Regions from separate parts of the Pseudoalteromonas luteoviolacea genome, predicted to be linked through region 1. Evidence: predicted binding sites of a transcription regulator. Region 1 holds the regulator's gene; each other region holds the start of a gene.

Region 1 (4,880 bases):
TGCTCTCGGTGGCGAATTTTCACATTAGAATGTGTTCTTTGAAAACGCTCACCAAGAGTTTGAGCTAAGTAAACTGAGCGGTGTTGGCCACCGGTACATCCAATAGCAATCGTTAAATAGCTGCGATTATTGCGCTCTAAATGGGGGAGCCAAGTTTGCATAAATGTCTGAATTTGCCATATAAATTTTTGTACTATGCTATGGCTAGATAAATAGTCGACAACTGGTTGGTCTAAACCCGTTAACGGCTTTAGCTCAGGCTCCCAATGTGGGTTGGGTAAAAAACGTGCATCAAAAACGTAGTCAGCCTCTTTTGGAATACCATGTTTAAAGCCAAAAGATTCGAATGTGATTATTAGCTGTTTGTCTTTTTGACCCAATATTTTCTCACGAACACTTTCAGCTAATTGATGCACACTTAAATCCGTTGTATCTATGGTTACATCGGCTCGTCGGATCAATACTTCGAGCAAATTCTTTTCTTGTTTAATAGCTAAATCAAGCGGAAGGTCATTTAATGACAGGGGGTGTAATCGGCGAGTTTCTGAAAAACGCTTAATCAGTGTTTGGTCGTCACAGTCTAGATAAAATACCTGTGGCTTCGCAAATCCAGGTAAGTACTCTAAAATATCGTGAAATTCTTGTTGTTCTTTTGGTAGGTTTCTCACGTCGATACTGACGGCGATTTTGTTATAACTGTCAGAAACACTGCGAACCAATGCAGGTAAGAGATTGACCGGAATATTATCAGCGCAGTAATAACCTAAGTCTTCCAATACTCTTAATGCAACAGATTTACCTGAGCCAGAACGGCCACTGATAATTATGAGCTCCACGGTTAATTCCTATTATTTATCAAACTCAACAAGGACTTGGTAAAGCTCGTTGTCGTTACTCGCTTGCCTAAGTCGCTTACAAAAATGTTTATCATTTAGTTTACCAGCGATACTTGCTAAGGTCTCTAAATGTTGTTTATTTTCACCATCTGGTACGATGAGTGCTACAAATATGTCTACACTGCGATCATCATAAGCGTCAAAAGGAATAGCCTGTTGATTTACGAGTAAAATGGCAACAACGTCATTGAGACCTGATAACCGGCCATGGGGAATAGCAATGCCTTTACCTATGCCTGTGCTACCTAATTTTTCGCGATTGAGGAGAGCTTCAAGAATATCGTGCTGATTGGCGTTTGGAATTTTTTGTTGAGCCAGTTCACTGATATATTGGAGTATTCTTTTTTTACTATTAAAAAGGACCGCAGCTTTGCTACAGTCCTCGGAAATTAGTGTGCTAAGTTTCATGATTAGTGTCGAGTTAGCTTCTCTTTATGTTTAATGACTTGCCTATCCAGTTTATCAATTAAGCCGTCTATGGCTGCGTACATGTCTCTATGTTCTGTTGAAGCGAAAAGCTCGCCTCCATTAACATGTAACGTCGCTTCTGCTTTTTGTATGAGTTTCTCGACATCTAAGATTACATGTACATTGTTTATGTGATCAAAATGCCTTTCTAGCTTCGCAAACTTACTTGTTACGTAGTCTCTTAATGAATCGGTAATTTCTACATGGCGACCAGTTAAATTTAGTTGCATAAGCATTTTTCCTTCTTTTGTTACGTCTAAATCAAGCTTTTACGTTGATTAGACGGTGGAATAGCCAAAGACTCTCGGTATTTGGCAATAGTACGTCTTGCCACCTTAATACCTTGATCTGCTAATACATCTGCAATTTTACTATCACTTAAAGGCTTAGCTGAGTTTTCTGCAGCGATTAGCTTTTTGATGAGCGCTCGAATTGCTGTCGAAGAGCATTCACCACCGTTCTCGGTACTAACATGGCTCGAGAAGAAGTATTTCAATTCATAAATGCCGCGAGGCGTGTGCATATATTTTTGCGTTGTTACCCGAGAAATTGTCGACTCGTGCATATCAACCATTTCAGCAACATCATTGAGTACCATAGGTCTCATTGCCTCAGGGCCATGTTCAAAGAATGCCTGTTGTTGTTGAACAATGCAATTAGTAACTTTCATTAAAGTTTCATTTCTGCTTTCTAAGCTTTTAATAAACCATTTGGCTTCTTGTAAATGTGAGCGAATAAACTGACTGTCACTGCTGGATTTTACCGAGCGTGACATCGCTGCATAGTGATCATTCACTCTGATTTTAGGCATCGAATCAGGGTTTAGTTCAACGACCCAGCGACCTTTTATCTTTTTAACAGAGACATCAGGTATCACATAATCAGCCTCTTCTTGCACAATACTGGCAGCTGGCTTGGGGTTTAAACTGTGAATTAACGTCATCACTTCTTTAAGCTCGCCTTCTTTGAGCTTTGTTTTCTTCATGATAGTACGATAATCACGATTTGCTAATAGATCGATGTGCTCATCAATGACCTGTTTAGTTTGCTCGAGCCAAGGAGTATCAGATGCAAACTGATTTAATTGAACAATCAGGCATTCCTGAAGGCTGCGAGCGGCGATACCAACAGGATCAAACAGTTGAATCCGCTTCAATACGGCTTCAATTTCATCGAGCTCAATAAGCTCTTGGTCATTGTCTTTGTTTAAGCTCTCTAGAATATCCTCACAAGAGACGGTTAAAATACCTGAATCATCAACCCCCTCAACAATAGACAGCGCAATAAGTCGGTCTGTCGCACTAAAAGGTGTTAATTCTAATTGCCACATCAAATACTCTTGAAGGCTTTCGGTTGTTTGACCTTGATAGACACTTTCATCTTCAGGCATAGGCCCAGACGAGCTTACAGGCGCAGCGCTGATATATTCATCCCATGTGACATCCATTGCCATCTCATCACTGAGTGTCTCTTTATTGAGTGCCGTGTCTGTGTCTTGCTCATAATCACTGAGCTGCGTTTCTACCTGTTCTTCAGTATTTGATTCCGATTTATCCGTTGTTTGTGCCTGTTCATGGGTTTTATCTAGACCATTTTCAAAAGACTCTTGTTCGTTTTCTTCTACTTCCAATAAAGGATTGCTGTCCAGTGCTTCTTGAATTTCTTGCTGGAGGTCTAATGTGCTCAGTTGCAGCAAGCGGATTGCTTGTTGCAATTGTGGTGTCATTGTTAATTGCTGCCCCATGCGCAGCTGTAGCGATTGCCTCATGTATCTCTAACAATCCTTTTCGTTGTTACGCTTGTTCTTAACTATAGCCTGAATTGTTCGCCTAAGTAGACATCTCGAACGGTTTGATCCGCTAAAACATGTTCAGGGCTACCTGAAGCAATTAATTCGCCATGGGAAACAATATATGCCTTCTCACATACATCTAATGTTTCACGTACATTGTGATCTGTGATCAAAACGCCGATCCCACGGTTTTTTAAATGCTCAATAATTTTCTTTATATCTAACACTGAAATGGGATCAACGCCAGCAAAAGGCTCATCTAATAGAATAAATTTTGGATCAGCGGCTAAAGCGCGAGCAATTTCAACGCGACGACGCTCACCACCAGAGAGTGCCATACCTAAGCTTGAACGAATATGTTGAATGTTAAATTCATCAAGTAATTCATTTAATATTCTTTCGCGTTCAATCTTGTTGAGGTCTTTTCTCGTTTCAAGGATCGCCATTAAATTTTGATAGACGGTTAACTTTCTAAAGATTGAAGATTCTTGTGGTAAATAACCAATACCTAAACGGGCTCTGCTGTGCATTGGCAGTAGCGTAATGTCCTGCTCGTCAATATGAATAGCGCCCTTATCGCTGGGGACTAGGCCGACAATCATATAAAACGTAGTTGTTTTACCGGCACCATTTGGGCCCAGTAAACCAACAATGCTACCTGCTTCAACACTTAGCTCAACATTCTTTACTACTTGCCTGCCTTTGTAACTTTTGGCCAGTGCCGTCGCTTTTAGTGTACTCACTGTGGCTCCTTGGTTCCGTCTTGCTCTTTTTCAACTGGGAGTAAAACAGTTCTTACACGTTTACCTTCTTCATTTGCCTTTTGCGCACTAATTAATTGCTTTTCCATATCATAGAGGATCTCTTGGGCAGAAATCTTCTGACCGGATTGACTAATTTCTGCATTACCTTTGATGGTCAATAATCGATTCGCGACGTCGTAGCGGACCTCATTTGCACTGGCTTTCAATAAACTACCGTCAGTTTGTCGTTCTTGGAAAATTGCCGGAGAGCCTGTTGCTACTAATAATTGTTTGTTTTCGCCGAGGTCTTCTCTGCGGTGCACCTCAAGTCTGTCGGCAAAAATTTTTCTTTGGCCATGAATAATTTCTACGTTTTCTTCAAAAACGCCAATATTAGTTTGTAGTTGCGCTTGTTGTTTTCCCGAACTGATGATGACTTGCTCAGGGTTATTATTAGCGAACACGCTTGGCGAAAGTAGCCCTATGGCACAAGTTAATAGTATGGTTGCACTTAATTTATTGCTTATCATAAATCGTTTCAGTGTGGTTGATTAGTTCAATAACCTCAATATTGAGATCGGCGATTAGCCCTTTACCTGTAATGGTTACATTAGGCCCTGTTATGATCACGGGTTGTTCTGAGCGCATCATCCGGTTCGTAATTTCAAGCCGGAGGTTGTCTGCATCTATGTGCGTGATCATAGCTGCATCATTTAAATTGGTTGCTTTAACATTGCCTTCTAAAATCAAAGTATCATTTTCATACAAAGTCGCTTCATTGGCAGTGAGCTGCCAATTGTGCTGTCCATTATGTAAAACAAAAATGGGTACTTCAAAGTGGCTGAATCCAAGCTCCTGATATAGCTCCATTCTTTGTGCTGTGATCTGATAACTCAATTGCCCGTTTTCGGCAAAGGAGGTTTGTTTCAAATCAATAGCAACATAGTCCGGTTTGGCAATTGTCTCTTCAGGTTGTGCAGG
Region 2 (4,880 bases), 2.0 Mb from region 1:
GCTTCTTCTCGTGACTGCGATTGCCCCAGCCATCAGTAATGCGATTGAAAAAAATTCTCCTGTAATTTCGCCTAGCACATACAACACAACACAATCTTCTATGGAGATTACTCCGTATATCGTTGGTGGCAATGAGACAACCCCCTTTGCCTACCCATTTATTGGTAGTTTGCAAAAAAATGGTGTGCATAATTGTGGAGTCTCTTTTATTGGTGATAATAAAGTGCTCACCGCAGCTCACTGTGTAAAAAGAGGTTACACTGAGTCATTCACCGTTAAATTTGAAGGGCATGACTTAAATGACCAAGCACAATGGCAAACCTATCAAGTGATGCGTGTGCATATGCACGATAGTTACGATTGGGTTTTTGACAACGAACAAGCTTATGACATTGCCATTTTAGAACTTGACCGCCCGGTAGAAAACATCACACCAATTAAACTTGCCAATTCAGACATTCGCAGTAACTTAGTAGCAGGCGAAACGCTTAAAGTGATGGGATGGGGACGCTTAAGCTATGGCGGAAACACCCCCAGCAAACTTCAAGAAGTTGACTTACAATATGTCCCGAACGAAATTTGTAATGATGCAGCGCATTATGATGGTGACATAACTGACTCCATGATGTGTGCAGGGGTTGAGGCTGGAGATAAAAGCCCTTGCAATGGTGACAGCGGGGGTCCACTTATCGTCAAAAAAGAAGATGAATGGATACAAGTTGGCGTCGTTAGCTGGGGCATTCAATGCGGTGCGCCTAATAAGCCAGGTGTATTTGCTGATGTAGCAAATGTATCTGATTGGTTATTTGGACGAACAATTGAGTTTGGCTTTGAGACTGAGAGCCAACATGCTTTCATCAGAGCAGAGGCGCCAACGGTTATAACAGGCGAATTCACCAACACGCTCAACACACCGGTTACAATTACAAACTTGCGATTTCCTGATGATTCGGACCCCTCATTGCTTGACCCAAATCCAACAAATGTTGAATTAATTGAGAAAAACTGCCCTAACCTGACACTGGAACCGCAACAAACATGTCAATTTAAAGCTCAGCTACCTGAGCAATATGACCATAGCACTTATAAAGTATATGTCGATATAAGCGCACCTATGGAGACAAGCTACTCTGAATATTTAAATTTTTACAAAACCCGAGCAATCGAAGAAGATGTCAATCAACACCTATCAAGCCCAGCACACATTGAATGGTCAACGGGTGGAGAAGCGAACTGGTATACAGCAACCACTAACGATGGAGAAAAAGTCTTAGTTAGCGGAGATATGATAGATAATTCAGACGACCCTAACCATAAACTAGCTTGGCAAAAAACCTACATAACGGCTGATATAGACAATTTACATATCAGCGCAGTGAGTTTTGACTACCTTGTTTCTAGTGAAAAGTATGATGACTTTGTAGACATTTTCCACAATGGCAAGCAACTACTTAGAGACAGTGGGCTCCAAGAGACCAAAACAAATATAAACATTGAGCTAGAGGCCGGTCGCAATCAGATTGCGATTTTATATAACAAAGGGTATGACACCTCTGAAGGGAGTGATAATGTCACTATTTACAACTTTTCAACCACCTTTGTAAATGAAGCACCAACAGTGGTTGTTGAACACTCAAATGTTGAAGTGCGCAGTGAGGTAGGCTTTAAATTAAACGCGAGCCAATCAAGTGACCCTGAAGGTGATAACTTAACCTATCAATGGCGTGATATAAATTCGCCAAATGACATCATCGTCACAGACAGCGTATTGCAGCTCACCGCTGAAAAAGTAGCCGTAGATACAGTTAAAACCTATCAAGTAACGGTCATTGATGAGTATGAGGCCACGAGCACAACACAAGTGACTGTGCACATACGTGCAAACAAAGCACCTGAAGTAACTTTAGCGAGCGATACACAAACTGTACCTGTTGGCAACGAAGTCGTAATTACGTCAACGTCTTCCGACCCTGACAACGATGAAGTGACTTATGCTTGGAAACAAACCGCGGGAACACAAGTCACACTTCCTCAAAATAGTCATCAATTGAAATTCACAGCCCCACAAGTCACACGAAATGAAACCTTAACTTTCTTACTCACTGTGACTGACTCATATGGGCTCACAGCCTCGCATGAGATGAACATAAATGTAACCGCCCCCGCGTCTCGGTCAAATAATGACTCAGGCAGCAGTGGTTCATTCGGTATCTTCAGTATGTGTATATTCGCGCTGCTTATTAGATTAAGGCGCGATGAATTTAAAAGCTAAAATTCATATTCATGGAGTAAAAGCCTTCCCCTTTTAACGGCTTTTACTCTTTTATCTAGCGTGCTCAAAAATCAATGGCCTCCCCTTCTTCACAGACGCACTTTATTCAACCTAATACTCTTTGTATTTCCCATTCCTAAAATGAGATTTTGATTTCGATATGGCTTTGCATTTTGAGAACCCGCGAAATCGAAAATAAAAAAACACAATAAAATCAAAAAGTTAAAATTGGCACTGCGATTGCAATCAGTTAAATCAGCAAAATTGCATCTTGGAGAAAATCATGAAATACAAACTATTGAGCTTGTGCCTATTGTCTGCAGGCGTGAACGCAGCACCTTTCGATACTTGCCCTTCTAAGGCATTTTTAGTGCAAGGAAATACAGCATCCATCTTTGGCGTAAATTTAGTATCTGGTGCATATACAGAGTTCGCACCAAGCGTTGGCACCAACAACAAGCTTAATGGATTTGGATTTAGTCTCCACGATCGATACCTATATGGTTGGGATTACAGCCGCAAAGACATTGGCCGTGTAGGCAAAGACTATACGTTAGAACCTTTAAACACCATTGGTTTCCCTGACACTAATTTTTACGTAGGCGACGTTGCTATCCACGAAAACGCTTATTATGTTTACAGAAAAGGCAGTTCATACGGTTTGTACCGCGTGTCGCTTGATGAAGCGAGCAACGACTATTTACAGGCAACGCGTGTCATCAATGGTGGTGACCTCAATTTAAATATATTCGATATGGCGTTCGCCCCCAACGGCGAAGCTGGTATGGCGTACAGTGTGGATAGCAATGGTAATTTGCACCGTATCAATGCAACAACCGGTGAGAGCGCAGTACTAGGCAATGTTGGCCAGACCGGTACGTTTGGCGCAGTCTATTTTGATATCGACAATAATTTTTATATCAGCCGTAACCAAGACGGCCATATCTATCAAGTAAATATTAATGATCCTGCTGATACACAGCTGTTCGCATACGGTCCTAGTTCAGGTTCCAATGACGGCGCGCGCTGTGCAACCGCCCCAATCATTGATGAAAGTGAAGACCCTACCATGGACTATGGCGATGCACCAGAGAGCTACGGTACATCTTTAGCTGAAAATGGTGCCCGTCACGTAGCCGGAGACCTTTACTTCGGTGATGGCGTTAGCGCAGAGCATTTGCCAAAAGCGCAAGATGATGACGATGGTGTTAGCTTCGTTACAAGTATTGAAACAGGATATGATGCCCTCATCTCATTTACGCTCTCAACAAACGGTTACGTTAATGCATGGATAGACTGGAATCAAGATGGTGAATTCCAATCATCCGAGCGCATCATTAGCGAATATTCAGGTGTGGCAGGTGAAAACCGCGTATTAATCCCCGTACCAGTCGATGCAGTAGAAGGAAATACATGGGCACGCTTTAGAGTATCAAACAATCAAGATATCGCACCAACAGGTGGAGTGGATACTGGCGAGGTAGAAGATGTTGCTGTCTCTGTGGTTGCAAGCAGCCTAATTGAGTCGTCTACAGCTTGGCAAACCGCCGCATTTGAAGACTTATGGCCGCAAAAAGGCGATTATGATTTCAATGATGTGGTTGTAAGATATAGAGCAACAACTGGCCAAATTGGTAACCAAATCGTACGATACAAAGTGGAAGGTGCATTGGTTGCTGTTGGTGCAGGATACCACAATGCATTTGCACTTCGTTTTAAAGATATAGCTCGAAATCATGTCAATGAGTCACAAATTAAGCTAATCGTTGATGGCGTAGAGTCTCAGACTAGTCCGCTTGAAGCAAATAGAAATGAAGCCATCGCCGTTATCTTCGCAGACACAAGAGACATGGTACCTACACAGGAAGGCTGTAAATTCTTCCGAACAGAAGAAGGCTGCAGTGATATTCAGCGTGCGCCTATTCCATTTGAACTAACTCTGCCATTGTCGACCACCTACAACGCCAACGTAGCGACACTAAACAAGTTAGACCCATTCATTTTTGCAGTAAATGGTCATTACCACGGACCATATGTTGACAGCAATAATGGTCGCGGTTGGGAAGTACACCTGAAAAACCAAGCGCCAACAGAAGCATTTGACAGTAGCTATCTTGACCAAGGTGATGATACATCATCAACAAATGGGTACTTCCAAACTGGCACAGGTTTACCATGGGCATTGATTATTGATACAGATTGGCAGCATCCAAAAGAGCGTGTTGAAATGTCAATTGCATACCCTCAGTTTGCAGAGTTCGCATCATCAGCAGGCCAGAACAACGTGACTTGGTTTGAGAATCCTGTCGCAAATTACCAATACACCATCAGCAGCGCATCACAGAACTAGGAGCAGACCATGAACAAGTTAATTATCACTCTAATGACATTAGTACTTACAGCATGTGGCGGCGGTTCTGGTGGCTCTGAAGGGCAAAGCAACCCAACCCCAACCACTTCGAGCAACAGCCCAGCGGCAGCTCCAGCGGCAACGAGCACGAGCACGCCTGCCACGGCGCAACAAGATAATACTGATACAGACGACACAGCAGCGGCTCAACCACAAGGGGAAGGAATGGAAAGTATGGATGTAGATGTCACTTTTGAT
Region 3 (4,880 bases), 510 kb from region 1:
CACCGAGGTCTTTTTGCATCTCACCATCAGCGACAATTTCTTCGCTGACTTCTGTATTAATTGGGCAAATCTCATTCAGTATTTTCTCTACATCTAAGATTTCAACCAACTCTTCTTCTATTTCTGTTACGGCAGTCACATAAGAATACCTACCAGCACCAGATGGTGGTGGCATAATGCGTTCCCAGTTCATATTTACGATACGCTCAACCGCACCCACGAGGAAACCTTGCACAGATCGGTTGTACTCCGCGATAATCACGAAACAATTTTTAATATCTTCGATAGGTGGACCACCAACGGCCAAAGACATATCAATGACGGAAATAGTTTGCCCGCGAATATGTGCAACACCTCGCACATAAGAATTTGATTTTGGCATAGCAGTAAGAGGTGGACATTGAAGTACTTCTCTCACTTTAAAAACATTGATACCGAAGCGTTGCCGCCCCTTCAAACGAAAGAGTAATAGTTCAAGTCGGTTTTGACCCACCAACTGAGTTCGTTGGTTAACTGAGTCTAAAATACCTGCCATTTCATTCTCCTACTCAAAATACAGCTTATCGGAACAATGTTTGCTTGTTATATAGCATTCAAAGTTGCCCTTGAAGCGGTGAAGCAATTCACGCAAAATCTTTATACCTTGTTTCACCCCATAAGCATAGTCGAAACATCATGAGTTTGTTAAAAAATACAATTGCAGTTCAATTCTTTCTCATTCTGGTATACTTTTTAGCCAAGCAGCCTGTATATGCTCACACCTATGAGCCATCAAAAGTTCAGGAACTCGCAATAAAGTATGTGCAAGAGCATAGCGCAGAGGACCCAAAAGGAAAACTCACAATTTCCGCATTGCCACTTGATGCACGGATCCCCAGCAGACGCTGTCTGACGCCCTTAAAAGTTACCTCTAAAGCCGCACCACCATTTAATCGCCAAGTCACAGTACAAGTTAGATGTAACGATAAACGCAGCTGGGTACAGTTTGTGCATGTAAAAATTGAAACTTTATACCCAGTGATTGTCACCACACAGCAACTTGATAAAGGTACAGTGTTAAAACGCGAGGACTTAAAAGTTGCGATGCGCCCTAAACATTTTGTTCGCGCCTCAAACATTGATACCATTGATATGCTGGTGGGCAGTAAAACCAAACGTCGAATTCAAGCCGACAAAGCAATTAATTTGCGGCATATTTGTATGGTGTGCAAAGGGGACTCAGTCATAATCTTGGCAGGTAACGCGCATTTTGCGATTAAAACGCAAGGAATAGCGCTGCAAGACGGCAATCTGGGTGAGCAAATAAGAGTGAAAAACATAAAATCAGGAAAAACTATACGGGCAAGAGTAAAAGATGTTGATTCCGTTGCAGTCAATATTTAAAATTTTTGCTAAAGTTAGTAGTGGAATGGTCGATAATAAGACTGAAACAACTATTTATATGGGTCACTATCATGGTTAATAACATTAACGGTCAAAATCAGCCGAACAATGTTGCTAATAATATTAAGCAACAACGTGCTGAATTGCAAAGAAATGATGCAAACAATACAGCAACTAAACCAGCGGCACAGCAAAAAGCCGCTGCGGACTCTGTCAGCCTAACACCACAGGCGCAACAACTTAAAGGCTTGCAAGATAAAGCGCAACAAGCCCCAGCATTTGATAGCAAAAAAGTGGAAGAGCTCAAAAAAGCAATTGCTGAAGGTAAATACCAAGTTGATGCTGAGAAGCTTGCTAAAAACATAGCTGCATTTGAATTTGATTTGTATGGATAAAACAGTTGAGCTGTGTGTACAGCAGTTAACAGCGCAAATTACCTCTCTAGAAGCTTTGACCCAGCTTCTGGACGAAGAGTTGGACGCGCTTAGCGCCAGAAATGGTGAAGGCTTGAAAGATATTGCACGGCAAAAAATTACCTTTTTGAATAGTATTCAAAAAACAGACAAAGATCTGTCGACCTATCCTAAAGAGTTGTTTCAAAACCCTGATGTAATGCCTCTGACTGAGCAAATAGAACTATTGCTGATAAAGTGTAAAAACAAAAATGAAGTGAATGCAAAAGCGGCCCACTTAGCACATATGACGGTTCGGGAGCTCAAAGAAATTCTCATAGGTAGACCCATGTCTACAACTTACACAGAAGAAGGCAATGTGGTAGAAAACGTTGGCGAGATAGTTAAAAATTTGAAAGCATAATCATTTATCTAATTTCAAAAAAGCACGGTACATATCGTGCTTTTTTGTGTCTGCTAATCGTCATATCCACTAATAATAGGTCACTCTTTGTATCTTTTTCGGCTTCACTTGGCCAATATACAAATCATAAACAGTCTTCATATCTAGCTCCAGCTCAGTGGTGTAAATATCTCCTACCGCATAAGATTTTAAAACACGTGCACCTCTAATGACGCCCTGAACTTGGCTGCGCAACCCATCATTTTGTGCAATAACGCCACGCACGGTTGTAGTCGCATTTAATTGGTGACCATATACTTGCTCAGCAAGTTCTCGATATGCCTCCAACTTGGATACTTTTATGGCCATGAGCATTTTTTCGCTGTCGGTTGCTCCAGGTTGCGCTTGCAACGGTGCATAACCTATCGCTTTTAATACCGGGTAACTATCTGGTTGTACGTAGCTATACTCTACATGCTTGTCGATAATTGAGCTGCACCCTGTTAAACCAACGGCTACACCAATGGCGAGAATTTTGCTAATTTTAAATAACCCACGCATATGATATCGACTCCTAATTACAAAGTTTGCCTTTAGAACGATTGATATGCACAAATTAAGCCAATACTGTTGGCATAGGACTTGCTCCTCTAAACATAATAGACAAAATTTTGATACGGTATTGAATGATGAATAGAGTAAGTAGTACAGCCATCACTGCCTGTTTACTGAGCTTTAGTGCCCAAGCTGAATGGTTTGAAGTGACAGGGTATGCTAATGCATACACCAGTGATCGAGCAGCAGCACGACAAGAGGCAGTGCAAGATGCCATTACCCAAGCTCTAATCTTCTCTGGCGCCACAGTATCTAGCGTGCAAACGCTGGCTGATGGTGTCCTCGCGCAAGATCATATTAAAATTAAAAGTCATGGTGAGATACAAGAGATAAACCTAGTCTCAGAAAATACTCAAGACGGCGTGATGAGCGTGACTCTGCATTTAGATATTTTCCCTAAACAGCAGCAATGCCCAGAAGAGTCGTTCCATAAACAGATCACCGTCACTCAAAGTCAATTAATACAACCGCATCATGCTAGACTAGGTCAAATTTTTGACATTCATAAATCGGCCAGCGAGCGCATGTATCAAACTTTGATGCAGCGAAATATGACGGTCAAGCCAATCCCTTTTATTGATAAGAACATTAATGTTCGTGCTTTCTTTTCACAGAACTTTGATTACAACGCACAGTTAATTGAGAGCTTAACTTCTGCCAGTAATAGTCAATATGTCTTACTCAGTCAAATCACCGATCTTGCTAATACGCATAAGTTAAATAGTGACTACGCCTTTTGGCAAAATGATGAATATGTCAGAAGCTTTAAAATTGACTTTGCCGCTTTTGATGCCATCAGCAAGGACAAAGTGTGGCAGCAACACTACAGTGTGACCGGTATTTGGCCTTATGAAAAAACCAAAATTGTCGATGTGTATAGTGATACCTTTTGGCATACAGATTATGGTAAACGCATTCAAGGCGTGTTTAATAGCCTCGCCCAAGACCTTAACCAAGCATTTGCCTGTTTACCAACTCGAGGGAAGATACTCCACAAAGACCAGGATCAGTTAGTTATTAACTTGGGAAGTGCACATGGGTTAAAAGTGGGTCAAGAATTAAGTATTGCCCATCGCAGTGATGTCGCTGGTGAAAGAAATAAATTTTTCACACGCAGTATCCAAACCATTAATCGTGTTAAGGTCACACAAGTGAATGCGCAAAATGCCATTGCGAAAAACATTCAAAGTAGGCCAATGAATAACATTCAAATCAACGACATCGTTGAGCTTATTATTACACCAAGTGAAGATTTTGCTTTATAACTGTTAAGGGTTGTGTGGCAACTTGGCGTCCCCGGTAGGAATCGAACCTACATCAAAGCCTTAGGAGGGCCCCGTTTTATCCATTAAACTACGGGGACACATTTCTGTGCCAAAATATGATAAGCAATTGTTTACGCTATTATATTTATAACAGTGGAACACTATCTATGACAAGCAATTTAATCTGTAAAACCACATTAACGAGCCTGCAATCGTTGGTTCAACATGGAAAAAAAGAATGGGCCACACTGAGCATAGCCCAATAGATATACTATTTATACGTAACTGTCGCGCTTGGGTGGAGTATAAAATAAGGAATAACGACGTTACTGCTTGCAACGACTAATCGGCTGTCAAAGTTCAATAAGCGGGTATTCACTTCGACGCCTCTATCGCGATAGATCATAGTGCCTGTTAACACATGGCTAGGTGCTGGCTTCTTAGGTAACTTTTTCGCATCTCGTGACAGAATAAAATCCCCATTAATTGTAACCGCAATACCTCTGTGAGACTTAAAGTCGAGTGCTGGATAGCCCATCTTTTGAAATTGATGGATCATTGACTCTGCAAGTTGATTTCCAAGCTGGTTGCTGTTTCGCAAGCTTCTATCAAAGCTAACAAAACTGGTGATTGCAACGGCGCTAGGAGACACTCCTGACATAGAGTCAGTAAGTTCCAAGGCAATTTGTCCAGCATAGTTGGTCAATTGTTTATTGTGAGCGTAAGTCACAAAGCCAGGATCAGTATACGCCAACTCAGGCTGCATATTTAACTCATTGGCAAGCGCCGCTAATTGCTGAGCTTGCTGTGCTTTAGGTGATT
Region 4 (4,880 bases), 350 kb from region 1:
TTGGATCCATAGCCGCTTCTAAAGCGCCAAGCTGAGCTGCGAAAGGACAACCACCACCACATACAGAGTAAACATATAGTTCAACGTCTGGTGCAATACCGGTTACTGAGTGAGATACAGATGTACCGTGGCTAGAAGCACCGTCATCTGGGCTTGTCGGATCAGGGAAGTTAGGATCACTTTCAATTGGATCCGGGTCGTTACGCATAAAATCATAACCGCCTTTCACCTGACCTTGTGGCCATTCTACTGCACGCGGATCTGCCTGTGCAGCTTCATAAGCATCTTTAGTACCTGCACCACCAAATACTTGGTGTGTGTAATCGATACCAGTATCTAATACTGCTACTTTTTGACCTTTACCAGTAAAACCAGCTAAGTTGACTGGCGCTGCTTTGATGTAATTATTTGCATCAGCTACGTGTAACTCGTAATCGTATAACGGCAGGATACGCTCTACGCTTTTATTCTTTTTAATCTGCGCAAGCGCTTCATCAGAGGCTTCTACGATAAGTGTTGATGCGAGTAACTTCGTTGAGCCAACAACTTTAATATCTGCGTTCAGCGCCGCTAAATCACGCTTAACAGACGTCTGTAACAACTCAACATCAGTAACCATTGTACGTGCGTCGTTAACTGAGTAGTTACCGCGCGCCATTAAGTCTGCTGCAGTGTCTTGCTTTAAAATTACCAAGAACGCTTCTGCACGATTTTCTTGCAGTTCTGCTTGGTCAACTTTAGAGATTTCGGTATTAAATGCGCGATGATGCGTATCTACTGTCGCAGCATTGACTGCTGCTGCAGTTAGCGCACCTGAGACAGCCATAGCTACCGCTGTCGCTTTAAATGAATACTTGGCCATAGTTTCCCCTAGGACTTGTTGTTTAATTCGGTGTTTATTTATATTTAAGAGAGTAGAATCATTCATCAATATAATGTGACTACATGGTTAATTGCAATAATGGAAATACAATTAAGTTACATTTTTTGAACTTTAAATTTATTCAACTTCATAAAGCAATGTTTTTATTAAGGAAAATGTTATGTAAAAGAAAGTAAATGGAATTAAAATAAATTTACTGTAAACAGAAGCTTTTAATAGGACCTAAAAAAGCAACAAACTATTTTCAATGGCTGAAAATATCCCCACCATTAGCCTCAGAACCTTGCTAAATAATATAGAAACCCTTAAAAAGGTAAGGAATTAATTATTTAAGGGGCAATTAATGAAGAAGTCATTAACATTATTAACTTTACTTGCAGGTATCAGCCTTCAAGTACAAGCCGATTCCATGTTTGAAGAGAAGGAAGACGCCATCGAATACCGTAAAGCAGCCTTTCAACTGATCCGGTATCAGATTGGCGATATGGGTGACATGCTTAAAGGAAAAGTGCCGTTTGACGCAGAACGCTTTAAGCAACGCGCCCACAATGCTGCGCAGCTTTCGAGTATGCCTTGGGAAGCATTTGTAACAGGATCAGACAAAGGGAATACGAGCGCACTACCTAGTATTTGGAGCGACAGAGCCACCTTTGATAAGAAAGCCGCTGACTTTGCCGAATATGCACAAGCACTGGCCATCGCATCAGAATCAGGTGATAAAAAAGTGATTGCACCGGCCTTTAGAAATTGGGCAAAAGGATGCAAAGATTGCCATAAGTCATTTAAAGACTAGCAATGCGCTTTAATAGAGCGCATGCTTATGCGCTCTATTAACCATCAATCATCTAAAAAATCAAAGTCGTCATCACCGAGATGCCGTCGCAGCTTTTTTTGCTCCAAATATTCATCTAATTTTTTCCTGACTTTCTGCCGCTGCTGATTCACATCCTTCTCGTTTAACGCACCTAAATCATCTTGATATTCATCACCCAATGGATCATAGGAATATGTTTTACCCATGATAAGCTCCTATTTACATAAAGAGTTTAACTTTATAAACACGGATATCTGAGCCTACTGGTCGGCATCCGTCATAGAAACAATTGCTACGAAAAATTACACCAAAGCTAATAAAGTATTTAGCTTGAAATAGGGCACTTTGACAGTGAATGATTTTTATCGTCACGATTGAAAAAACTAATCATGCTAAATATTCATCAGAAAAACTAAAATTTAGTTAAATATCGTTAAATGAATCAGCAGTGAGACCAAAATAAAAACATAAGAAACTGATAATTATAGCTTTTTATAGTTGGCATTATATTTGGTTATTACTCTATATCATCAACAAAAAAAGAACCATGCCATGAAAACAACATTATTATCTATCGCTATTTTATCTTCTGCATCTGCTTACGCACACACAGACCATCACTTTTCTATTACTCATGATGACTGTCAGTTACAGTTTCAAAACGATGTAAAAATTTCCCCAGAAGATGTATCAATCACACAAGCCAACAACCAACATATGCTGATCACTGCCGATGGTAATCTACTTATCAATGGCCAAACAATTACTGTGACACCTGAGCAACAACAAGCACTCTCCAATTATGCAGACACATTACGTGTTGAGCTTCCCAAAGTTGCTGAAGTGGCTACAGAGGCTGTCACCCTTGCAGGTGTTGCCCTGGATGAGGTAGCGACGACGTTTAATTTACACAGCCTTGATGAGCTGTCTGGTGTATTAGAGGAGTTAAACGAGGAAGTACACAATACTTTTTACCAAGATGGCAGCTTCGTTATGGGAGAGCAAACCATGGACAATTTTGGAGAAAGGTTTGGTCATGAGTTTGAATCTAGAATAGAAAGTGCAGTGAAAAGCGCCATGTTTGAATCAATTGGTACATTGCTGATTTCTCTGGGCTCTGAAATGAAAAATACCAATGGCGATATCAACACATTTGAGCAACGCATGGAGCAAATGGGTGAAAACATAGAACAACGAGTCACTGCACAAGCAGACCAACTCGAAGCTCGCGCAGATGCCCTTTGCCAACAATTTACACAAATCGCACAACAAGAGGCTAGATTATCCCATTCAATACCTACCTTATCTGGGTACGCATTAATGCGCCAAAATCAATATTAACAACTCATTTTCAACTCTTTGAGCGAGCGCTTATTAAGGCTCGCTCTCATCGCTCATCATCATAGTAATTAACTCCCCTAGCCTTTTTAAGCTTACTTCATGGATTTCATGCCAAGGCTGCCCATAACTTAATCGAATACAATTTTGAAACCGCTCTGAAGCACTGAACAACTGCCCAGGTGCCAAACTGATACCTTCAGCAATCGCTCGATTAAACAATTTGCCACCATCAAACTGTGGCTCTAATTCTACCCATACAACGCAACCCCCTCTAGGGTCGCTGATGCGTGTTTGCTCTGGAAAATAGCGGCGAATACAACACAGCATCTTCTGCTTATTTTCTTGCAACCTCAAACGCAGTTTTTTTATGTGTCGGTCATAAGCGCCTGAAGCCAAGTATTCAGCTAGCACCCATTGGTTTATCAGTGATGAAGAACAACTTAATGCGCGTTTAAAACGCCTTGCTCTTTGCACGTATCCAGGGGCTAGCATCCAGCCGATACGATAACTCGGCGCAGCCGTTTTAGAAAATGAGTCACAAGTGATCACCTGGCCCGGCTTTGCATGAAACTGAGCGGGTTTTGCGCGATGTTTGGTAAAGTGTAAATCACCATTTACGTCATCTTCGATAAGTATTACATCACGCTCTACCAACATCTTTAACAAGCTCTGACGTCGGTTTTCAGGCATAGCACTGCCAATTGGGTTATTAATACTGGTTGAACAAACACAGGCTTTGACATCGTGCTGAGTGAGCGCCTTGGCTAAGTCTTCAAGCCACAAGCCATCATCAGGGCACACTGGGATCTCCAACGCTCTGAGGCCAAGATTTTCTATCAATTCTATAATGCCAAAGTAGCAAGGGGACTCAATCGCAACCACATCACCTGGCTGTGTCACACACTGTAATGCGATGGCCAAAGCTTCTTGAGCACCATTGGTGATCACAATATCGTCCAACGATACAGATAAGCCCATACGCAAATAACGCTGCACAATTTGCTGCTTGAGCTCCATCAGCCCATCCATCGCCCCATATTGTAGAATTTGCTCACCAGCTTGCTTTAACGTACTGCGCATCAATTTTGCCAATACAGCCTCATCACTCATGGCCGTGACAGGGTTAGCAATACCAAATTTGGCCTGATGTGGCGCATGTATGCCTTCATAGACTTGCTCTATTAACGACTGCTTGTTCACTTCAGTTGGGTTGATTGGCAATTGACAACGCCTTGGTAAGGCATTTTGTTCCGCATCAGATAAGAAATACCCCGACTTTTCTTTCGAGTAAATTCGCCCCTGCCCCTCCAAATGATAATAAGCTTGCTTCACCGTAGGAATGCTCACTGACAACTGCATCGCCAGTTTGCGTAAGGATGGTAGCTTTTCACCTGGCTTTAACACTTGCTGTGAGATCATGTCATTAATGACTTCAATCACACGCTGGTAGAGAAACTGTCCGCTCTGCATACAACACGTCCATCTGTATAGGTTAAAAATACATTTTTCTGTATCTATTATACACAGATTATCCGAGTAAACTGCTACTTGCTGCAATAATCCAATCATACAAGGACCAATAATGAGAAATTGGCTGTTATACATAATGACCGTTCTTATTTGGGGATCAACTTGGCTGGCAATCGAATTCCAATTAGGTCAAGTCAATGAAGTTGTTTCCCTTTTCTACCGTTTTGCTATTTCGGCGATCTGCATGTGGGGGTTTGTGCTATGGCGAAAATTACCCATGCAATTTAACCTCACTGATCATGGCTTTTTTATCCTCCTAGCCATTGGTAATTTTGGTCTCAATTACTTACTACTGTATTGGGCACAGGGCAC

The links. The regulator sigma-54, encoded in region 1, starts transcription at its own class of promoters, with help from an activator protein. The targets are predictions, from matches to a motif close to GTTGGCACGNNNNTNGNNT.
Region 2: the regulator sigma-54 is predicted to act here: its motif matches at 2,500-2,518, upstream of S4054249_RS06800 (LruC domain-containing protein).
Region 3: the regulator sigma-54 is predicted to act here: its motif matches at 2,808-2,826, upstream of S4054249_RS16705 (flagellar assembly protein T N-terminal domain-containing protein).
Region 4: the regulator sigma-54 is predicted to act here: its motif matches at 2,195-2,213, upstream of S4054249_RS20300 (YggN family protein).

What each region holds. Positions count from the first base shown of each region.
Region 1 is NZ_CP015411.1:4,421,500-4,426,379, reverse strand. It holds gene rapZ (RNase adapter RapZ) at 1-836, opposite strand, end outside; gene ptsN (PTS IIA-like nitrogen regulatory protein PtsN) at 849-1,304, opposite strand; gene hpf (ribosome hibernation promoting factor) at 1,307-1,594, opposite strand; gene S4054249_RS19060 (RNA polymerase factor sigma-54) at 1,621-3,132, opposite strand; gene lptB (LPS export ABC transporter ATP-binding protein) at 3,174-3,899, opposite strand; gene lptA (lipopolysaccharide transport periplasmic protein LptA) at 3,896-4,429, opposite strand; gene lptC (LPS export ABC transporter periplasmic protein LptC) at 4,416-4,880, opposite strand, start outside.
Region 2 is NZ_CP015411.1:1,559,913-1,564,792, reverse strand. It holds gene S4054249_RS06805 (serine protease) at 1-2,272, shown strand, start outside; gene S4054249_RS06800 (LruC domain-containing protein) at 2,556-4,622, shown strand; gene S4054249_RS06795 (hypothetical protein) at 4,632-4,880, shown strand, end outside.
Region 3 is NZ_CP015411.1:3,912,510-3,917,389, forward strand. It holds gene S4054249_RS16680 (chemotaxis protein CheV) at 1-535, opposite strand, end outside; gene flgA (flagellar basal body P-ring formation chaperone FlgA) at 676-1,383, shown strand; gene flgM (flagellar biosynthesis anti-sigma factor FlgM) at 1,455-1,778, shown strand; gene flgN (flagellar export chaperone FlgN) at 1,771-2,199, shown strand; gene S4054249_RS16700 (LPP20 family lipoprotein) at 2,269-2,739, opposite strand; gene S4054249_RS16705 (flagellar assembly protein T N-terminal domain-containing protein) at 2,865-4,058, shown strand; tRNA gene S4054249_RS16710 (tRNA-Arg) at 4,082-4,156, opposite strand; gene S4054249_RS16715 (FlgO family outer membrane protein) at 4,330-4,880, opposite strand, start outside.
Region 4 is NZ_CP015411.1:4,775,620-4,780,499, forward strand. It holds gene S4054249_RS20285 (S8 family serine peptidase) at 1-862, opposite strand, end outside; gene S4054249_RS20290 (c-type cytochrome) at 1,227-1,676, shown strand; gene S4054249_RS20295 (PA3496 family putative envelope integrity protein) at 1,721-1,903, opposite strand; gene S4054249_RS20300 (YggN family protein) at 2,250-3,038, shown strand; gene S4054249_RS20305 (PLP-dependent aminotransferase family protein) at 3,072-4,508, opposite strand; gene S4054249_RS20310 (DMT family transporter) at 4,621-4,880, shown strand, end outside.